DNA from 4 places in the Paenibacillus sp. P3E genome. Region 1 is predicted to be linked to each of the others. Evidence: riboswitches for the same ligand, from Rfam matches in the RefSeq annotation. Region 1 holds a riboswitch; each other region holds the start of a gene.

Region 1 (5,030 bases):
TGCGCATGAAGAATGGCCGCGAGGAAGCGTGGGCCGTCAAGTATTTTGGTGTAGGCAATGAAAACTGGGGCTGCGGAGGCAATATGCGTCCTGAGTTTTATGCTGATCTGTACCGGCAGTTCCAGACCTACGTCCGCAACTACGGGGACAACAAGATTCACCGGATTGCTTGCGGGCCGAATTCGGACGATTATCACTGGATGGAAGTGTTGATGCGCGAAGCTGCCAAGTTTATGGACTCCATCACGCTGCATTACTATACCGTTCCCGGCGCAACTTGGGAGCATAAGGGTGCGGCTACCGGCTTTGAAACTTCGGAATATTTCACAACACTGGAAAAGGCGCTGCACATGGAAGAATTGGTATCCCGCCACAGCGTGATTATGGACAAATACGATCCTGAGAAAAGAGTCGGCCTGATCGTAGATGAATGGGGTACCTGGTATGATGTGGAGCCGGGCACGAACCCGGGCTTCCTGTATCAGCAGAACACGATCCGCGATGCGCTGGTTGCCGGATTGACACTGAATATTTTCCACAAGCACAGCGACCGTGTGCGGATGGCGAATATTGCCCAGACGATTAACGTGCTGCAGGCCGTTATTCTTACCGAAGGCGAGAAAATGCTGCTGACTCCGACTTATCATGTATTTAATATGTACAAGGTGCATCAGGACGCCGAACTGCTCGATCTGACGCTGGACAGCGGTTCTTACAGCTATGACGGTAAGGAGATTCCGGAAGTATCCGCTTCGGCATCGGTAACAGCTGAAGGTGTCATTCATGTAAGCCTGTGCAACCTGAATCATGCATCCGCAGCGGTGCTTCCGCTGGAGCTGCGCGGACTTGCCGGTAAAGCGGTGCAGATTTCCGGCACTACGCTTGCCGGGGCAACCATCGATGCCCATAACTCGTTCAGTGAGCCGGAAGCGGTTGCTCCGCAGCTCTTCACTGCCTTCAAGCTGGAAGGAGATACGCTTACTGTGGAACTGCCGGCGATGTCGGTAACGGTACTGGAAATTACACCGAACGCATAAAAGGAGTACTGTTATGGCCACAACCTCTGCCTGCAAAGGCTGCCGGGACGATTATAAAGTAACAGAAGCACAGATCGCCCGTATAATGGCGTCATCCATGTTCAATGAAGGCAACACCGCTTCAGATCAGGTGTATACGGAGCGGGTCGCCATCTGCAGGACCTGCCCCAAACTGCAGGATGGCGTAACCTGCACGGCCTGCGGCTGCATCATACCGGTTGTGGCCCGGCTGAAAGCGCGCGGTTGTCCGCTCCCCGGCGGCGGTCTATGGCAGCCTGTTAACGAATAGGCGCGTACAGAAGTCGTCAGGCCAGGCAGTCTAGAATACAGCATCGCATGAATATGACTGAACCCAAAACCCCCGAATTCCACCAGTTTGGTAAACTGTGGAACTCGGGGGTTCTTATTTTTGTTCACTCACGTATAAGCGGGCTTAAGCAGATCCAGCCGCCTCACTGCTATCCGGCATATCTGTATAGTATAGATCAACCAGCATGTCTTCGTTGTAATTGCCAAACCCTTTGCCGAACAGGGTAAGGCCCCCGATATGCTCGGCGTCCTCTTCCACTGAAAGCATGAACGTCCATTGTTTGCTGCGAATGCCCACCTGGTCAAGCGTAACCTCAGACAGTTTATGACCATCCATAAAAGTGCCCTTGGGCGTAACCCTCAGCTGCTTGAGCAATCCATATTGATTGGTGAGTGCAGGCCACCAGGAGGGTGTATATTTGCCCTGTCTGTCTCCGTAATCGCCGGGACTGGTCCAAAAGCCAAGTTTGTGCCCGTTCAGGGTGAAGGTGATGTCCGAAGGCCAATTGTTATTGATGGACGGCGCTTCTGAGGCAATCTCCATCGTTATAACCAGTTCCTCGGGCTGCTGGCTGGACAGCAGAAAGTTGGGGATTTTATATTCGACATACCCTTTGCCAAACCAGAGAATACCGGCATTCATCCGCTCCAGATCCCAGAAATAACGCGGATCGTCAAAGCTGCCGATGACTTGCTCGGTCGTAGCCAGTCCACAGGTCGGTTCGATCTGGAAATTCGAATAATGCCCGACCGGAATCTCATTCCGGTGGCTTTTGCGCTCCGTTTTGTCTTGGCCCGGGAACAGAATCTCAGCATGGTCCACGGCAATCGTGCAGATCTTCTGCAGGCCGCTCCGTCCCGGAGCCATATGGGTGCGGATCAGCCCGGCGGCTTCCAGCTTACGCACATGCATGGTCATGATCGCACTGCTGAGCTTGACCGATCCGGCTAATTCCTTGACATTCATGGGCTGAACGGCGAGCAGACGGAGCATATGCAGGCGTACAGAGCTGGATAATGCTTCGTACACCGGCAGGGATTCTTCAGTAAGATCAAGTTTCATGAAAGGCCTCCGATTCAGGATTATAGTTAATAATTATATTACTCAAGTGGCATTCTTACAAGCTTCCTGCGGCTGCACTTTTATCACAGACATGTGTGAGCGATGTCCGCTATGATGTACAGGATGAATCAGCGACGAAACAAGGTGCCTTTGATTGTATATCAAGGGATAACAGGGAATCGGGTGCAACTCCCGAGCGGTCCCGCCACTGTAAGGAAGAGCCGGCTTTCAAAAGGTCACTCGGTGATAGCTCCGGGGAAGACGAAAGCCATGCTGTGATCCCGAGCCAGGAGACCTACCTTGTTTGCGCACACACGACTCTACGCGGATAGGAGCGGTGTACGAACGGATGATCAGATGGGGGTGCGCTGCTTGTTTTGGCGGCGGAGCAGCCTTCTCTTTGTGATCTGAACACGTACATATAACTCCCACCCCCTCAGGGCGGGAGTTTTTGGTTTGAAAGGTAAGAGTGTATATGTTTCATGCATATGAAAATTAAGGATGGAGGTTTTTGAATGCACAAACGCAGTTTTTGGCGTTTTGCAGCTTTGGTCTGTGTATTTGCCGTTTATTTGTTGCTGAATGAACCGGGCACAGCTGAAGCGATGCACATTATGGAAGGTTTTTTACCGGTAGGCTGGGCGTTGTTCTGGTGGGCGGCCTTTCTGCCATTCTTTTTACTTGGAGTCCGTAAGCTTACCCGAATCACCCGGGACAATCCCGAGCTGAAGCTGCTGATGGGTCTGTCGGGTGCCTTCACATTTGTGCTGTCCGCCCTCAAAATGCCGTCGGTAACCGGAAGCAGCTCCCATCCTACAGGGACGGGACTTGGCGCTGTGATGCTGGGGCCGCTGCCGATGAGCGTGATCGGATCGGTTGTGCTGTTGTTCCAGGCACTGCTGCTGGCGCACGGCGGAATTACTACACTTGGCGCGAACGCCTTCTCCATGGCGGTGGCCGGACCTTTTGCCGGTTATGCGGCCTATAGGCTGATCATGAAACTGAACGGCCGGGAAAAGCTGGCGGTGTTCTGTGCGGCTGCGGTAGCGGATCTGATGACTTATGTCGTCACTTCCTTTCAGCTTGCGGTGGCTTTTCCGTCGGCAGATGGCGGCGTGCTGGCTTCCTTTGCTAAATTTGGCGGTATATTTGCCGTGACCCAGATTCCGCTGGCAGTCAGCGAAGGACTCTTGACCGTGCTGCTCTGGAACTGGCTGAAGGCTTACAGTCCGCAGGAGCTGTCACTGCTCAAACGTGCAGCCGGGGGAGGCGGCGAACGGTGAAGAACAAATGGAGAAACCTGTTGATGCTGCTCGCAGTGATTCTGCTGGTGGTCCTGCCGCTTCTGCTTGTGAACGGGGATTTCGGCGGAGCCGATGACGCGGCCGAGAGTGCAATCACGGAGATTGATCCCACATACAAGCCCTGGTTCAAACCGCTGGCTGAGCTGCCGGGTGAGACGGAGAGCATGCTGTTCGCGCTGCAGGCAGCCCTTGGTGCAGGAGTGATCGGCTATACGCTGGGTCTCTTGAGGGGAAGACAGGACCGGCAGAACCAGCAGAACCGGCAGAAGCTGAATGATTAGAAGAATGGATGCGTTATCCTGCAACAATGCCCTGAGGCAGCTGTCCCCGATGTGGAAGAGCCTTTTTGCGGCAGTTATGTTCATACTCGCTTATGTGCTGCATCCGGCGCTTCAGATGCTTATTGCACTCTGGATGATACGGTGGTGTCTTCTCTACGCCAAAATCCCCCCGCGCGCTTATGGCCTTCTTGTCGGCACAGCGTTGTTGTTCTTCGGCCTCAGCCTGCCGGCATTGCTGGTGGAGTTCGGCCATCCGGCTGCCGGAGAGGCTTCTTGGCATCTGCAGATTCCAGGCATGTCCCGGGTTCTGTACATGACCCCGGCAGGGGGAATGCGGGCTGTGCTGCTGCTGGCCCGGGTGTCAGCCTGCCTGGCCTGCTGCCTGTTCATTATACTGACGACACCGTTTGGCGAGCTGCTGCAGGTGCTCCGCCGGCTGCGGATGCCGCAGATTGTGCTGGAACTGATGCTGATTATGTACCGCTTCCTGTTCCTGCTGGATGACACAGCCCATGGACTGCTTCTGGCCAGGCGCCTGCGCGGCGGTCAAAGGGGCTTCTGGTCGAAGCTGCAGGAGGCTGCAAGTATGGCAGCTTCACTGTTCGCAAACACCATGCACCGGTACTATGGGCTGTCGCAGGGGCTGGCAACCCGGGGATTTACCGGGGAGATTCTTTTACCGCCCTATGTGAAGCGCACAGTGCCGCGAAGGTTTGCCTTTGAAGCCTATGCCGGAATCGCGCTCCTGGTGGCTGCACAACTGTGGCTGCTATGGGCTTGATGCGAAAGATGATGATCCATGAGTGAAGCCGCCTGGAGAAGAGGAGCCACATGAACATAGATTACAGTTTGGCCTTTGAAGATGTTGTGTTTCATTATCCGGACACGATGGAGCCTGCACTCCGCGGGTTGACCGTGGCCGTCCCAAAGGGCTGTAAAACAGCCTTGCTTGGACATAACGGTTCCGGTAAATCAACGTTATTTCTCCATGCGGTAGGCCTGCTGCGGCCGCAAAAGGGTACGCTGCTGCAGGCGG
Region 2 (5,030 bases), on a different contig from region 1:
TGGCTGAGCAATCCGCCTTTGGCTTTGACAAACCGGGAGTCATTCGGGCCAATGCCCGCAGCACTCAGGGCAATAATCACCTGCGCTGTACTCTCACTGTTCGCTTCACCAGCCTGTTTGTAGCCGCCGTCTTCCTGCTGCTGCTGTGACAGCCAGGCAATGGCCTTGTCTATTGCCGCCGCAACAGCAGCCTGGTCAGCATGAGCAGCAAGTGCGGTAACCGCCATTGCGGTAATATCCGGATCTGCTGTTCCGCCTGCAGTGAGCGGGAATCCGCCGTCCTTATTCTGAGCTTCGAGCAGGGCTTGAGTCAGGCGTTCTTTGGTCCACTTGGCACTCGAAGGCACCGTATAGGAGCCGCTATCCAGGGCAATCAGGGCAAAAATTAGACCATTATTTCCCTGGCTGGTCAACTTGTCATTGTTGTAGATTTTCTCAATCAGGTTATAGCCGCCGAACGTCTGCGGATCTGCACCCGCAGCAGCCACAGCCAAAACTAGACGCTCATAGTCTGTAACCTTGCGGAGCTGCCCCTGACTGTCCGACAGCTGCTCCTTCACCCCTGCCAGATAAGCAGCAGGTACCGCATGACCTGAACGGGCAAGCCCAACAGCCTGCCAGTCACTGAGCTCTTCCGTTGCTGTTATGCCCTTCGCTGTAGCAGCAATGTCGCTTTTCAGCTGCTCTGGCTTAGGCTCCCACTTGCTGCGGTCAACCACTGCGTAATCGGTGAAGTGGCTCACCTTTCCGGTGAGAACCCCCGTCTTGGCATCCAATACAGACGGAACCGGAATCCAGCGGCCTGTGGCCGGATCAAGCCAGACCAAGGCCAGATTAGCTGGATTAGGGACTGTTACAGGCACCGTAATGGACAAGTCGACCGGCTTCACAAATTTGGTACCATCCGGGGAGAAGGTGTACAGCCCCGATACCAGCTCCTTGCGGGACGAGCTGTTCTCCCGCACGCTGATCTTCACGGTTCCGGTAACCGCACCGGCCGGAATCAGCAGTTGCACTTCACCGCCGCTGTCCTTTAAGGCTGCACCTGCACCAGGGGTAACTTCCTGCTCGAAGGCAGCAGAGTTTGCCGTGAATTTCCCGCTCAGAGCCGCCGCTTCTGACGCCGTCATTCTTGCGTTCAGGTTCGTAACGGCTGTTGTCTGCCCCACCTGATTCAGCGGAAGAGTGTTGTCAGTGGTGATGTCCACGGTTCCCGTACTTCCCGGGAGACCGCCTGCGCCTGGAGAAGAGGTTTCATAATCTGTCGTGTAGGACCAGACAAGTACATCTCCATTACTCAATTTATAATCAGCCGCACTAAATCCGGGGTCCTTACCATTTACGTAATAGAGCCATCCGCTTTTGGGTCCCCGGTCAAATTCTTTGAGACCGTCGATAGACACCACATACAGGCTTCCGCCGGAGGTGGTGGCCTCTACTTTGCCCCCTAATTGACGTTTCAGCAGGCTGTATGCCGTTTCCCCCGGATTCAAGACCACCTGCGTGCTGGGCAGAATCGTTCCTTTGGCACTGTCTCCGATAACCGAGATCGTTGCCGATGCCGGCTGAGGCACAACTGCCGGATCTGCAACGGTCAGCTTTTGCGTATAGCGGGCAATCTTCGGTGTGCTGTCGGCAACATAGCCGGTTACAGCAAGCGTGTACGCACCCGCAGGCAGACCTTTATCAAAGGCAGCTATACCTTGGTCATTAGTAGTTACTGCTGTGCCGCCAATCGTGACCTGTATACCCGCTGCTGGCGTTACCACCGGGTCAGAGGTAAAGGTGGTATTATTCCAGACCCACTGCTTCTGCGCTACCGCAACGGTGAACTTTTCACCCGGCTTCGGCTTCGCTGGACTGACCTGTACCGTATCCACCACCTGGGTATCCGCACCGGCATAATACACCAGCACCCGGTCGGATGCCTCCAGTACGTAATCCCCCATCCCGACAGACGGGTAGATCCATTCGCCGCCCCGCTGCACCGCAAAGCTCCAATAGCCCTTATACGTGCCGCTCTCTATTCCGTTGATCGACGAGACATAGCTGCCAAAAGAAGATTCTGTGATCTTCAGCGGAATATTGCCAGACTCGGCGAGCTTCTTCAGTGCTTCCAGTGCATTATACGCCTCCAGCGTACCGTCGATGACGGGTCCCTGTGGACCTTCAACCGACAGATAAGCCGCTACATTCTTGGGAGCGATCTTCAATGACTGCGTATATTTCGCAACTGCAGGGGCCTTCCCCGGAGCGTAGCCGGTCACAGCAAGCGTATAATCACCTGCTGGAATTCCTCCGGTAAAAGCGGCAATGCCTTTTGCATCTGTTGTGACCGTATGATCCCCAATCGTCACCTGTACCCCGGCAGCGCTTGAGGTTACCGGACTGGAAGTGGCTGTGGAATTATTCCATACCCATGTTTTTTGGGTGACCGTGACGTTAAAAGCTTCACCCTCTCTAGGCTGCACCTTGGAAAGGGCTACTTGATCTACAAGCTGTGTATCGCTGCCAGCATAATAAACCAGCAGCTTGTCCGACTCCTTCAGCTTGAAGTCTTTCATGCCTACATCGACGCTTGCCCATTCACCGCCGCGCGAAACGGCATACATCCAGCCATCATACCCGCCATAGGTCCCGGCAGAGATGTTGCCGATACCCGTAACATAGTTACCGGAAGGGTTCGTAACCGGCAGGCCATTTGCCGCAGCTACTTTGTCCAGCGCCTCGAGTACATTTCCCGCATACGCGCTGCCCTGGCCCAGCGTCTTCTCAGGGCCTTCGATCGTGAGCGGCACATAGACTAGCGGATTCTGCGGTGCCGGTTTGGAAAAGTCATACAGTTTGCCGTTCGTTCCACCGCTGAACAAGCTGTAGGCCACCAGGGCCTGGAGTCCCTGCTCCGTGGCCAGCACATTGGCGCTGCCGCCTTGATTATGGGCAAAGGCACCACTCTCCAGCCGGAAGCTCAGAAGTCTGCTGATTAGATCCGCTTCGTTCTTGGTGAACTTGTCACTGGTGGGGTCTATGCTATAAGAAGACAGGGCAATGATGGCCTGGGCCACACTTTCGCTGCTGTCCCCGTAACCTCCGCTGGCATCCTGTTTGGCGGCCAGCCAGGCTACAGCTTTTTGTCCGGCTGTCGTAACAGCTGCTTCATTCTTATGAGCAGAAAGGGCAGTCAGGACGATGGCCGTCATATCCGGATCGCTCGCTCCCGGGAACAGAGCGAAGCCACCGTCACTGTTTTGCTTGGATAGAATTTCGCTTAGCAACGACGACTGGTTCCATTTGGCATCGCCGGGAAGCGTATAGCTGCCGGAATCCAGTGCGAGCAGCGCATATACCGGAGCATTCAGCGACTGGCCGCTAATTTTGTCACTATTGTAGATGCGCTCCAGCAGATTGTACCCTGCCCCCGAACCACTTCCGGCAAAATTCGCCGGATCCCCGCCGGTCGCCCGCACGGCAAGCACAATTCGTGCATAATCCGTAACGTTCGGGAAAATGCCTCCCGCAGCCTGCACCTTCTGTGCAAGCGATTGGGCATAGCTCTCCGGCACCCGGTAGCCCGCCTGGGCCAGGCCGATCGCCTGCCACTCCGAAGTCACACCGCCGCTGATAATATATTCAGCAGCTGTATACGTTGCCTGCGAGACCGATACCTGTCCCCCGGGAACTGCTGCAGTTAGTGCCGCTGCTGCTTCTCCGTCCGCAGCATGGTCAGCCGCATACACAGCGTCTGCAACACTATTCGTTACCTTGTTAGCGGAGGCTCCTGCCGCAGCAAAAGCCTGTCCCGCCGGAACCACAGCGGTACCTGTAATCGAAATAAGCAGTAATAAGACCAGACCAAATACAAAAGACTTGGCAGAATACAATGTCTTCATCGTCAACCTCTTTCCTTTTTACTGAAATGGATTGTAGTGCACAGCAGGGGATGACCCTAACAACATAAAGACCGCCCTTGTTCAGGGCGGCCCGGAAAAATACAAAGTGAAGGTTCCGGCTCCTAAGCTCCGGACTCCATCCATCTGCATATGTTCCGCATTCTTACCCCACGAAGAATAGAAACGTTCACGAAAAAGGCAGGTCTCCTGGCTTATGCCTCATTGCTGCTCTTGGCCTTCCCATCCTTCTACCGGACAGTGGCCGCTCTAAGAGCCGCTCCGCATTTACAGTGGCGGGACCGCGCCGGATTTGCACCGTGCTTCCCTTTTAAGCCGATTCTGATTCTGTGAAGCAGAACCGGCACCTTCTCCATAACCTATTAAATTTTAATATCCATAATCATATCCAGTATTCCCTTGTATGTCTATAGACAAGCTTTTTCATAGTGGACGTAGGTAGCCCAGCAAACTTTCAGAAGGATTTAGTATGTTTCTAGCTTTTGCAATTATGGTTAGTTTCTTTGTACGTCATTTGTTAATGCCTCGCCTGTAGAAATGGTAAAAACACATGTCACTAAAGCCAAGTGGTCGGGATTTTTTAAGGGGGATTCTATGCCAAAACTACACGATCAGAATTTGACATCTTCTACTTATATTAATATTGATTTTATATACCACATCAAACAAGTTAACCGCTCCATCGTTATAGCTAAGTAAATGAAAATCCGATAGAAATAATTTCTTATACTTCATAATTGAGAAAAAGACTGATACACCTCTATCAGTCTTTTCTGTTTAACATTGTATTCAACTAATTATTCTTCTGCTTTGCAACTTGCATACCACCGATGATAAACATGAGAATCCCAATTACTGCTAGAATAATCCGAACTAAAAATGGACTCAATGAAAACACAGCTTCACCCTGCCAGACCACTCCGAACAACCTTTCATCCAGCCCCACAATCGCCAATAATGGCTTAAGAAACAAACACAGCACTAATAATACTATCCCCCAAATAATATTGCTGTTCATTGATTCAAAACCTCTTTTCCAATTCATTTTAACTTGGTCACTTTGGTGTGAAACTGTACAAATAATTTAGCGGTATTTAATTGATTAACAAAATTAGATAAATT
Region 3 (5,030 bases), on a different contig from region 1:
ACAAAACTAAGTTTATGCTTTCGTAGCGAGTTTTGTACGAAGTGATTTCATAGATGCAATGCTCACAAAACTTTTAGGAGGAGATTCCATGGAGCTTTTGACTATAATTAAAGCAATCATCTTGGGTATTGTTGAAGGTTTGACTGAATTTGCTCCGGTGTCCTCCACAGGCCATATGATTATTGTTGATGATATGTGGCTGAAATCGCAGGAATTTCTCGGAAAATACACAGCGAATACGTTCAAGGTAGTGATTCAGCTGGGCTCGATCCTGGCCGTGGTGGTGATTTTCCGCAACCGGTTCATCGATCTCCTGGGTCTGAAGCGGTTCAGCCGCAAAGAGCTGACAGCGGTGCCGGAAGGACAGCCAGCAGTGGAAACGGCGGGACGGTTGAAGCTGGCACAGGTGCTTGTGGGTCTTATCCCTGCCGGGGTGCTCGGCTTTCTGTTCGAGGATTATATTGATGAGCATTTGTTTTCGACCTCAACGGTGCTGATTGGTCTGGTCGTAGGTGCAATACTGATGATCTGTGCAGACCTGTTTGCCCCCAAAAAGATCAAAACGGAGAGTGTCGATCAAATTACATATAGGCAGGCGCTATCGGTCGGTCTGATCCAGTGTTTCTCGCTGTGGCCGGGCTTCTCCCGTTCCGGTTCCACGATCTCCGGTGGCGTTCTGCTCGGTATGAGCCATCGTGCCGCGGCCGACTTCACCTTCATTATGGCGGTGCCGATTATGGCTGGAGCCAGCCTGATTTCACTGCTGAAGAACTGGCAGTACTTCACTCTCGATGCGCTGCCGTTCTTTATTGCCGGGTTTATCAGCGCCTTTTTGTTCGCGCTGCTGTCCATGCGTTTCTTCCTGAAGCTGATCAACCGCATTAAGCTTCTGCCGTTTGCGATCTATCGGATTGTTCTTGCTGTAGTGGTATATCTGGTATGGTTCTAGAATAGAAAAAATAATGCAGGCGGTGCCTTCCTTGGAGGGTATCGCCTTTTTATCATGAGCACTGATCAAGATTCAAGTGCCAAATCGGGCAAAAAGCTGATTTGCTATAGCGAATGTGTATAGCTGAAATCGCCGGAATCTGTTGCGAATGGCAAAAAAGGTACAGTATGATGGCATCAGATTAAAGGATGAAGTTTTGAAAAGCGAATATAGGAGACAGGTGCCGGATGGAGCGAATGTAGCTTTTGTCCAGCTTAATAGGGAAGTTCGGCTCGAAACCGACGCGGTCCCGCCACTGTAACGGAAGAGTTCCAGCTTAATGTGTCACTGGCAGACAGGTAGATCCAGCCGGGGAAGACTTGCTGAAGAACGATGACTCCGCTAGCCAGGAGACCTGCCTGACTCAGAAGCACTGCAGTACCTACGGTAGATAGGGAGGTGTTCAGACGTTATTCCATTTAGAAGATCAATGGGCGTCTTTCCCTGTGGCTTATTTTTCGGGAGAGGCGTCTTTTTATAAGGACATACAACAAATAGCGAACAGATGAGGAGCAGATCTCAATGACAACAAAATTGATCACCAGCAATCTGGGGTACCCGAGAATCGGCAAAAACCGTGAATGGAAAAAAACACTGGAGGCTTACTGGTCCGGTAAAATTGGCGAGCAGGAGTTCCGTGCTGAAATGGCGGACATTCAGCTTCAGCACCTGCAGTCGCAGCAACAGGCCGGTATTGACCTGATCCCGGTGAATGATTTCACCTTCTACGATCATGTGCTGGACACAGCCGTCATGTTCGGCATTGTGCCGCCACGTTATGATTATGACGGCGGGGCTGTCCCGCTTGATCTATATTTCGCCATGGCCCGCGGCAATGCGGCCGCCCCGGCCTGCGAGATGACCAAATGGTTCAATACGAATTACCATTATATCGTGCCGGAGATCGGCAGCCTTACACCCCGGCTGACTGAGAACAAACCGCTGGCCGCCTACCGCTTCGCCAAAGCGCAGGCGGGTATTGAAGGCAAGCCAGTCATTGTGGGACTGTATACCTTCCTCAAGCTGTCCAAGGGATTTCCGGCTGCGGACATCAGCGAGGTTGCCGCCCGCTTCCTGCCGGCTTATATTCAGCTGCTGCAGGAGCTTCAGCAGGAAGGTGTAGCCTGGGTGCAGATCGACGAACCAGCCATCGTTATAGGATTGAACGCGGAAGACATTGCCTTGCTGAAGACCATTTATAGCGGGATTTCCGCTGCAGTCCCCGGCTTGAATCTGATTCTGCAGACTTATTTTGAAGCGGCTGAACCCTTGGAAGCATTGCTTGAATTGCCGGTACAGGCCATTGGCCTTGACTTCGTCCATGATGGCGGTGCGAATCTGGAGGCGATCGGACGACTTGGCTGGCCGGAAGATAAATGGCTGGGTGCAGGCATAATTGATGGACGCAGCATCTGGCGTGCCGACCCTGATACCAAGCTTGGACTGATTGAGAAGCTGGCTCTTCATGTGCCGCTGGACCGGCTGATTCTTCAGCCATCCTCCAGCCTGCTCCATGTACCGGTTACGGTGCAGAGCGAAGGGAAGCTGAAGCCTGCTGTGAAGCAGGCGCTGGCCTTCGCTGACGAAAAGCTGACAGAGCTTCGGCTGCTCGCCGCAGCCGCAGGTGGTGACAACGGAACGGCCGAGGCGGAGCTTGCGGAGAGCCGGGAAGCGCTGGCTGTCTTCCGCGCACTTCCTGAACGCGGCCGCCGGGATGTGGCGGAGCAGGTCCGCCGTCTGGACGAACTTCCGGACAGCCGGAGCCTGCCGTTCGCAGAGCGTGTGAAGCTGCAGCAGGATAAATGGCGTTTGCCCCTGCTGCCGACTACAACTATCGGCAGCTTCCCGCAGACGGCTGAGGTCCGCCAGGCGCGTCTCAAATGGCGCAAAGGGGTGTGGAATGAGGAGCGCTATGATACGTTCGTCCGCCGTCAAATCGCCGAGGCGATTACACTTCAGGAGGAGCTTGGTCTGGATGTGCTGGTACATGGTGAATTTGAGCGGACGGATATGGTCGAGTTCTTCGGCGAGAAGCTGGGCGGCTATCTGTTCACCCAGAATGGCTGGGTGCAATCCTATGGCTCGCGCTGCGTGAAGCCTCCGGTGATTTACGCGGATGTCGCTTTTATCCAGCCAATGACCGTCAAAGAAAGCGTCTATGCCCAGTCCTTGACGAAGCTGCCGGTAAAAGGCATGCTGACCGGACCGGTAACCATCCTGAACTGGTCCTTCGTACGCGATGATCTCAGCCGAGAAGAGGTAGCGAAGCAAATTGCCCTTGCTCTCCGTCACGAGGTTCAAGCGCTGGAGGATGCCGGAATCGAGATGATTCAGGTGGATGAGCCGGCCATCCGCGAAGGGCTGCCGCTGAAGGCGGAAGACCATGAGAATTATTTGAATTGGGCTGTACGGTCCTTCCGGGTGGCCACAACCCATGTGAAGGATACCACGCAGGTTCATACGCATATGTGCTACAGCGAATTTAACGACATGATCGGGGCGATCTCGGCTATGGATGCGGATGTGATCTCCATTGAGACTTCCCGCAGCCATGGGGAGCTGATTTCGGCTTTTGAAGAGCATGATTATGATAAAGGCATTGGTCTGGGTGTCTATGATATCCATAGTCCCCGTGTTCCGGAAGTAGAGGAGATGACGCAGAATATTGAGCGCGCACTGCGTGTACTGGATGCCGGACAATTCTGGATCAATCCAGACTGCGGGCTGAAGACACGCGGCTGGGAAGAGACGGAGGCGGCACTTCGCAACATGGTTCTGGCCGCAGGTAATGTGCGGAAGAAAAACGCTTGATAATCATTCTCAATCTTGCTAGAATGAGAAAAAGAATAGAAGGAACCTGGACCAGGCTTCCTTCTTATCCTTGAATGGTACGTCTTTTCGCAGGAGGGTTTCACCTCCCCTTGCTGGAATCGACGCCATCTATACAGCAACGAACTGAACGGCAAGGTGGAGCTTGTCCGAGCAGAACCTAACCCTTATTCCTTGTGAATATAGGGTTTTTGGTGTTTTTTCTTTTCGCGAATCTTATATCCCCAAATAACGAAAGCACCTTTAGATGGGCAAATCAGCCACTGGATTGGAAAATCTACCGAATTCCTGCAACCTTCCAGCTTTTGGAACGTCAAAGACTTTAACGCGAAAGATGCCTACAGACAAAAAGCTCTTCGCTGGCAGCAATCTGTACAAAAGAAGCGGAAATTCCACTACACTTTTGGAGGAATGGGCATGCAAAAAAGGGGTCTGCATTATCTGTATTATGTATTGGGACTAATAGTGTTTGCTATCGTTTTGGCAGGGTGCGGGGCTGGAAGCAATAATGATTCTGCAAGCCGGTCGGAGATGAAGGCAGACAATTCCAGCACGGCAGAAGGCTTCGACGGCGCAGCAGACCAGAACACTTCAGCGAATGCTGCACCGAAGGATCAAGCAGTGTCGGCTGCAGCTGAAGCTCCTGCGGCTGAGGGAGACAAGGGTGGCGGAGGAAGCTCAGCAGTGAGCAACACGGATGCAGCGCGTGCAGCTGAAGGAACGGCCGGTTTTACGGGAAATGACGTTGTGGCAGGATTGAACAAAAAGCTGATCTATCACGCCAGCCTAACGATGGAAGTGACGGACTATGCTAAGGCGCAGACAGAAGTACGCAATATGGTGACGCTCGCAGAAGGTTATATTGTTGAATTTTCGGAGAATACCTCCGAATATGAGCATGGCGGAGCCTTTATTCTGAAGGTGCCTGCTTCGGGATTTTCTTCTTTTCTGGACCATTTGGAAAAGATCAAAAACGTGAAGCTTCAGCAAAAAATCCAGGGTCAGGACGTTTCAGAGGAATATGTGGATCTGGGGTCGCGCCTCAAGGCCAAGCAGTTGATGGAGGGCCAATATATCGAGTTTATGAAAAAGGCAACCAAATCCGCTGACCTCGTGGCGTTTGCCAACCAGCTTGGTGCCATTCAGGAGGAAATAGAGACGATCAAGGGCAGAATGCGATATATTGACCAGAATGTATCTTTTTCTACGGTTG
Region 4 (5,030 bases), on a different contig from region 1:
AGACCCGCCGCCCGCACAAGTTCAGAGGCCTTTTCAAAGAAAGGCACCAGTGCAAGCACATCGTCCAGTGCCGGATGCTGCGGAAGCGGTGCCGAAGGCGTGATGATATACTCCAGCCCCACCTCCCGGGCATATTCAATCTCTCTGGATAACGCCGATTGCATCTTCTCCAGGCTGCTGAAATCCAGTCCGACATGTGCCGAAGGAGCCGCCAGCCCCAGCTCATCCAGCGTTCTGCGCAGTTCGGCAGCCGATACGCCGAAATAACCGGCAAATTCCACCGACTTGTATCCGATCTCCGCCACATTGCGCAGTGTGCCCAGAAAATCCTTTTCGGCCATATCCCGTAGTGTATACATCTGTATCCCGACCTGCTGATTCATTGCCGCCATAGAGGACACGCTCCTTGTATGCTGTAATTATTCAGAACTATTCCGCCTGCAGCTTGCGCTCCACCGATTCCAGCTTGCTGCGGCTTGTGGAGGGCTTGTCGCGCCGGTCATCAATCTTGAGTGAGGTGGACACCCTTTGCGCTCCGGCAGTAAAAGGGGACTCGTGCAATGCTTCGACGGCCGCCAGAATCCGCGCCAGCGGTCCCTCGATAATTGTGCCCATGGATGTCAGCTCGTAAGTTATACCTTCCACTGTCTCCAGCACGCGCTGCATATCCGCAACATAGCTGCTGAGGCTGGTGCTGCCTGTTCCGATCGGAATTACGGTTACTTCGCCAATAGCCATTCGAAACCCCTCCTACTATAAAATATAAAAAAATCCGGTATATAAGTCTTCAGTCCCCTTTATTGTAGCAACTCCCGCCTCCCCCCACAAATCCCCCCTAATATGGGGACAATTTATGAACTAGAATCGGAAAAATTTACACACAAGTTGTGGATTACCTGTGGACGAACTGTGGACGAATGCCGGGATATCTGTGGATGGGCTGTGGATCATCTGTGAGTAAATCGGCTGAATCCGCCCCCAGCGCGGGCTCGCAAAAAAATGTTTACAAACACAAGATATTGGGTTATTTTTATCTAGCGACAACAAAATATAGTGGAAACAGGTGCTTTGCTCTCTCAAGAGAGTTGAAGCTTAATAGGGAAGCGCGGTGCAAATCCGCTGTGGTCCCGCCACTGTAACCGGATGTTCCGCAGGCTTCCACAAGCCCCTGCGGAACAGTATCTGGAGGCTCACGCCACTGAGGGTATTCCCCCTTGGGAAGGTGCCTCCAAGATTCACCGGAAGCCAGGAGACCTGCCTGTTTCCGGGCACCATCATTTACGCCTGCGAGGAACAGGAGAGGTGTCCGCATGCGGCCTGCACAAGCAGATTTAGCCTTCCCCCAGGATGGGAAGCAAAGGCTGCCGATACCTGAATGCGATAAGCCTTATCGCGCTCAGGTATCGGCTTCTGCGGGAAAGCTTCTTTCCATGGAGACCATCCGTAAATATCCAGTTTCGGTTATTTGCGTTACGCATCCGGGCATTTTCCGCCGTCCTCGGCGGAAGATGCTCTTTTTACTGAGTTAAGGGGTGTCTTATTACAATTAGAACGTTTTTTATATACCGAGAGGAGAGGGCTATACAATGACGCTGCTGGAGAAACGGTACAACGGTGGACAAGCTGCACAGGAGGATCTATTAGAGGAAGTCATCCATTTGGGGCGCGATATTATCGACAGCCGGGATTTGGATCTGCTGCGCGAGAATGCCAATTTGAACGGAGAGAGCTTCTCCGGCAAAATGAGCAAGTTCGGCAGTGAGTATTCCAAGTGGTATGCCCGCAACTTCACAATGCCGCCGCAACTGGTACAGGCTACCCTTGATAACGTAGTGTATGTCCATGATCTGGACCAATACGCGATCGGAACCACCAACTGCATCTTCATCCCGTTTGAACGGCTTCTCCGCGAAGGCTTCAACACCGGCAACGGCAGCGTGCGTCCTCCCAACTCGATCATGACTGCAATGTCGCTCGTAGCGATTATTTTCCAGTCTCAGCAAAATGCCCAATACGGCGGCGTATCCGCCAACAAGCTGGATTATGACCTGGCCCCTTATGTGACCAAGTCCTTTGCCAAGCTGTTCCGCAAGGGACTCGAATATTTCGAAGAAGGACAAGCCGGTGAGCATCTTGGCGAAGTCACTATGAGCCGCAGCGATCTGGCAGAGCTGTATCCGCGGGCCTTCCGCTTTGCATTAAAAGAAACAGAGAGCGAAACGCTGCAGGCAGCAGAGAGCATGATACATAACCTGAATACGATGTCCAGCCGCTCGGGCGGCCAGATTCCTTTTACCAGCATCAACTACGGTACGTGCACCTCTCCCGAAGGCCAGCTCGTGATCAGCTCGCTGCTGACCGCAACGATGAACGGACTCGGCAGCGGCGAAACGCCGGTATTTCCGATCCAGATCTTCAAATGCAAGCAGGGCGTGAACCAGCAACAGGGCGATCCGAACTATCACTTGTTCCTCAAAGCTGCCGAATGCTCTGCCCGCAGACTGTACCCGAACTTCGCCAATCTGGATGCGCCGCTCAACATGCAATATTATGATCCGGCCGACCCGGATACTGAATTTGCAACCATGGGCTGCCGCACTCGGGTGCTGGGCGACCGCTTCGGACGCAACCACTGCTCCGGCAAAGGCAACCTGTCCTTCAATACGCTCAATCTCGTGCGGTTGGGACTGGCTTACGGAACTGCCACAGGACGCCGGCTTGCCGCCGACGAGAAAGGCTTCTATGACGATCTGAACCATTACATGGACATCGCTCTGGATGGGCTGCTCCACCGCTTCCGCATCCAGGCTTCCCAGAAGGCTAAAGCCTCTGATTTCATGATGCGCGAAGGCGTCTGGGAAGGCGGCCAGGACCTGGCTCCCGAGGATTCGGTTGGCGAACTGCTGAAGCACGGCAGTCTGTCGATTGGCTTCATCGGCATGGCCGAGTGCATGAAGGCCATGTACGGTAAGCATCACGGCGAGGACATGGAGACCCATGCCAAGGCGCTCGCTATTGTCCGCCACATGCGGGAATACTGCGACCGTAAGAGCGAGGAACTGAACCTCAACATCACCCTGTTCGCCACACCTGCTGAAGGGCTGTCCGGCAAGTTCACCAAGGTGGACCGTAAAGTACTGGGCTCCATTCCGGGCATCACCGACCGCGAATACTATACGAACTCTTTCCACATCCCGGTCTACCATGAGCTGAGCGCTGCGCAGAAAATCAGCCTGGAAGCACCGTTCCATGAATACTGCAATGCGGGTGCAATCTCTTATGTGGAGCTGAATGGTAATGCTCGCAGCAACCCGGCAGCTTTTGTCAAGATTATCCGTTACGCGCTGGAACAGCAAGTTAGCTATTTCAGCATCAACCATCCGGTGGACCGCTGCTCGAACTGCGGCTACGAAGGCGTGATTGGCACCAATTGCCCTTCCTGCGACGCGCATGAGAACGATGTGCATATCCGCCGTCTGCGCCGGGTAACCGGCTACCTGACCGGCGACTATCAGACCCGCTTCAATGCCGCCAAGCAAGCCGAAGTAAGGGACCGCGTTAAGCACCTATGAACATATGTGGCTACTACCCGGAATCGATCAATGAAGGAGAAGGCATGCGGGCCGTCCTTTTCCTCAGCGGCTGCCGTCACCGCTGCCCGGGCTGCTTCAATCCCAAGACCTGGAACTTCAATTTTGGCGAGCCGTTCACACGGGAGCGCCAACGGGAGATCATTGCCGAAATAGCCGCGAATCCGCTGCTGGACGGACTGACACTGGCAGGCGGCGACCCTTTATTCTCGGCAGAGGAGGCTGCGGGCTTCATTCTGGAGCTGCGCAGCGTGCTGCCGGAGTATCCCGTCTGGATTTACACCGGCTATACCTATGAAGAGCTTACAGCGACACCCGGCTCACCCGAATGGAACCTGCTGGCCCTGTGCCAGGTCGTGATCGACGGACGTTTTGTGGAAGAGCTCAAAGACACTACCCTTCCCTACCGGGGAAGCAGCAACCAGCGCATTATTGATATTCAGGCCAGTCTCGCCGGTACGGAAATCGTACATTGGGAGCCGGCTGCCTTATAAATTCAGTTAACTTTCAAAGAGCAGGCCAAGCCTCGGGGCGGGCCGCTCTCTGCGCTTATATACTTCAATTTGTGATATTGAAAATTAAACCCAAAAATGAAAGGATGGTTAAACTTATGCCACAGCTCGTAGTGAAACCCGATAACCGCCAACTGGCTTTTGATGAAATCCGCATTTCCGTGTACGCCGACCGTATCCTGAACGGCCTGGATCAATTAAGCAAGGAAACTCTGATCCGCGGAGTGCAGTCCAAGCTGCGCCGTGATGAGGTCAGCGGAGAAGAGATCAGCAATGCTTTTACGATGAGTGCCCTTGAACTCGTTACCAAAGAGGAGCCGGACTGGAAGTTCGCTGCTGCGCGTTCACTGCTAACCTCCCTGTACAAAAAAGCTGCCGTCAACCGCCGCTACAAAGCATACCCGGAAGAGCCTTACGGCGAGCTGTACCCGCTGATTACCGATCTCGTGAAGAAGGGCATCTACCGTGAAGAACTACTGTCCCACTACACCAAGGAGCAGATTGAGGAACTGGGCAGCTGCATCGATTACACGCGCGACCTGCTGTTCGATTACATCGGCCTGCTGACCCTGTCGGACCGTTATCTGGCGCATGACTTTGACGGCCGCGTAATGGAGCTTCCACAGGAGCGTTATATGATTATCGCAATGTTCCTCATGCACACAGAGCCGGTAGAGAAACGGCTGGATCTGGTCAAAGAAGCCTACTGGGCCATGAGCAACATTTACATGACCGCTGCCACACCTACCATGTCCAATGCGGGTAAAAAAGTCGCCGGACAGCTCTCCAGCTGCTTCATCGACACCGTGGACGACTCGCTCGAAGGCATTTTCGACTCCAATACCGATGTGGCCCGCCTAAGCAAAATGGGCGGAGGCATCGGCGTCTACCTCGGCAAGGTGCGGGCCCGCGGGTCCGATATCCGCGG

The links. Region 1 has a riboswitch for cobalamin ahead of A3842_RS22990 (energy-coupling factor ABC transporter permease). Riboswitches for the same ligand answer to the same signal wherever they lie in the genome.
Region 2: linked by a shared signal. The riboswitch ahead of A3842_RS30680 (S-layer homology domain-containing protein) and the one ahead of A3842_RS22990 (energy-coupling factor ABC transporter permease) in region 1 are both predicted to bind cobalamin.
Region 3: linked by a shared signal. The riboswitch ahead of metE (5-methyltetrahydropteroyltriglutamate--homocysteine S-methyltransferase) and the one ahead of A3842_RS22990 (energy-coupling factor ABC transporter permease) in region 1 are both predicted to bind cobalamin.
Region 4: linked by a shared signal. The riboswitch ahead of A3842_RS13630 (anaerobic ribonucleoside triphosphate reductase) and the one ahead of A3842_RS22990 (energy-coupling factor ABC transporter permease) in region 1 are both predicted to bind cobalamin.

The regions. Positions count from the first base shown of each region.
Region 1 covers NZ_LVWH01000192.1:10,141-15,170, forward strand. Annotated here, with positions in the region: gene A3842_RS22975 (alpha-N-arabinofuranosidase) at 1-1,037, shown strand, start outside; gene A3842_RS22980 (DUF6171 family protein) at 1,051-1,326, shown strand; gene A3842_RS22985 (ArsR/SmtB family transcription factor) at 1,471-2,409, opposite strand; cobalamin riboswitch at 2,535-2,726, shown strand; gene A3842_RS22990 (energy-coupling factor ABC transporter permease) at 2,925-3,692, shown strand; gene A3842_RS22995 (energy-coupling factor ABC transporter substrate-binding protein) at 3,689-3,994, shown strand; gene cbiQ (cobalt ECF transporter T component CbiQ) at 3,987-4,775, shown strand; gene A3842_RS23005 (energy-coupling factor ABC transporter ATP-binding protein) at 4,826-5,030, shown strand, end outside.
Region 2 covers NZ_LVWH01000235.1:15,636-20,665, forward strand. Annotated here, with positions in the region: gene A3842_RS30680 (S-layer homology domain-containing protein) at 1-3,890, opposite strand, end outside; cobalamin riboswitch at 4,071-4,274, opposite strand; gene A3842_RS30685 (hypothetical protein) at 4,702-4,926, opposite strand.
Region 3 covers NZ_LVWH01000181.1:3,681-8,710, reverse strand. Annotated here, with positions in the region: gene A3842_RS20230 (undecaprenyl-diphosphate phosphatase) at 89-949, shown strand; cobalamin riboswitch at 1,151-1,365, shown strand; gene metE (5-methyltetrahydropteroyltriglutamate--homocysteine S-methyltransferase) at 1,511-3,799, shown strand; gene A3842_RS20220 (DUF4349 domain-containing protein) at 4,235-5,030, shown strand, end outside.
Region 4 covers NZ_LVWH01000160.1:72,367-77,396, reverse strand. Annotated here, with positions in the region: gene A3842_RS13645 (sugar phosphate isomerase/epimerase family protein) at 1-392, opposite strand, end outside; gene A3842_RS13640 (MTH1187 family thiamine-binding protein) at 430-738, opposite strand; cobalamin riboswitch at 1,045-1,276, shown strand; gene A3842_RS13630 (anaerobic ribonucleoside triphosphate reductase) at 1,587-3,572, shown strand; gene nrdG (anaerobic ribonucleoside-triphosphate reductase activating protein) at 3,569-4,084, shown strand; gene A3842_RS13620 (ribonucleoside-diphosphate reductase subunit alpha) at 4,201-5,030, shown strand, end outside.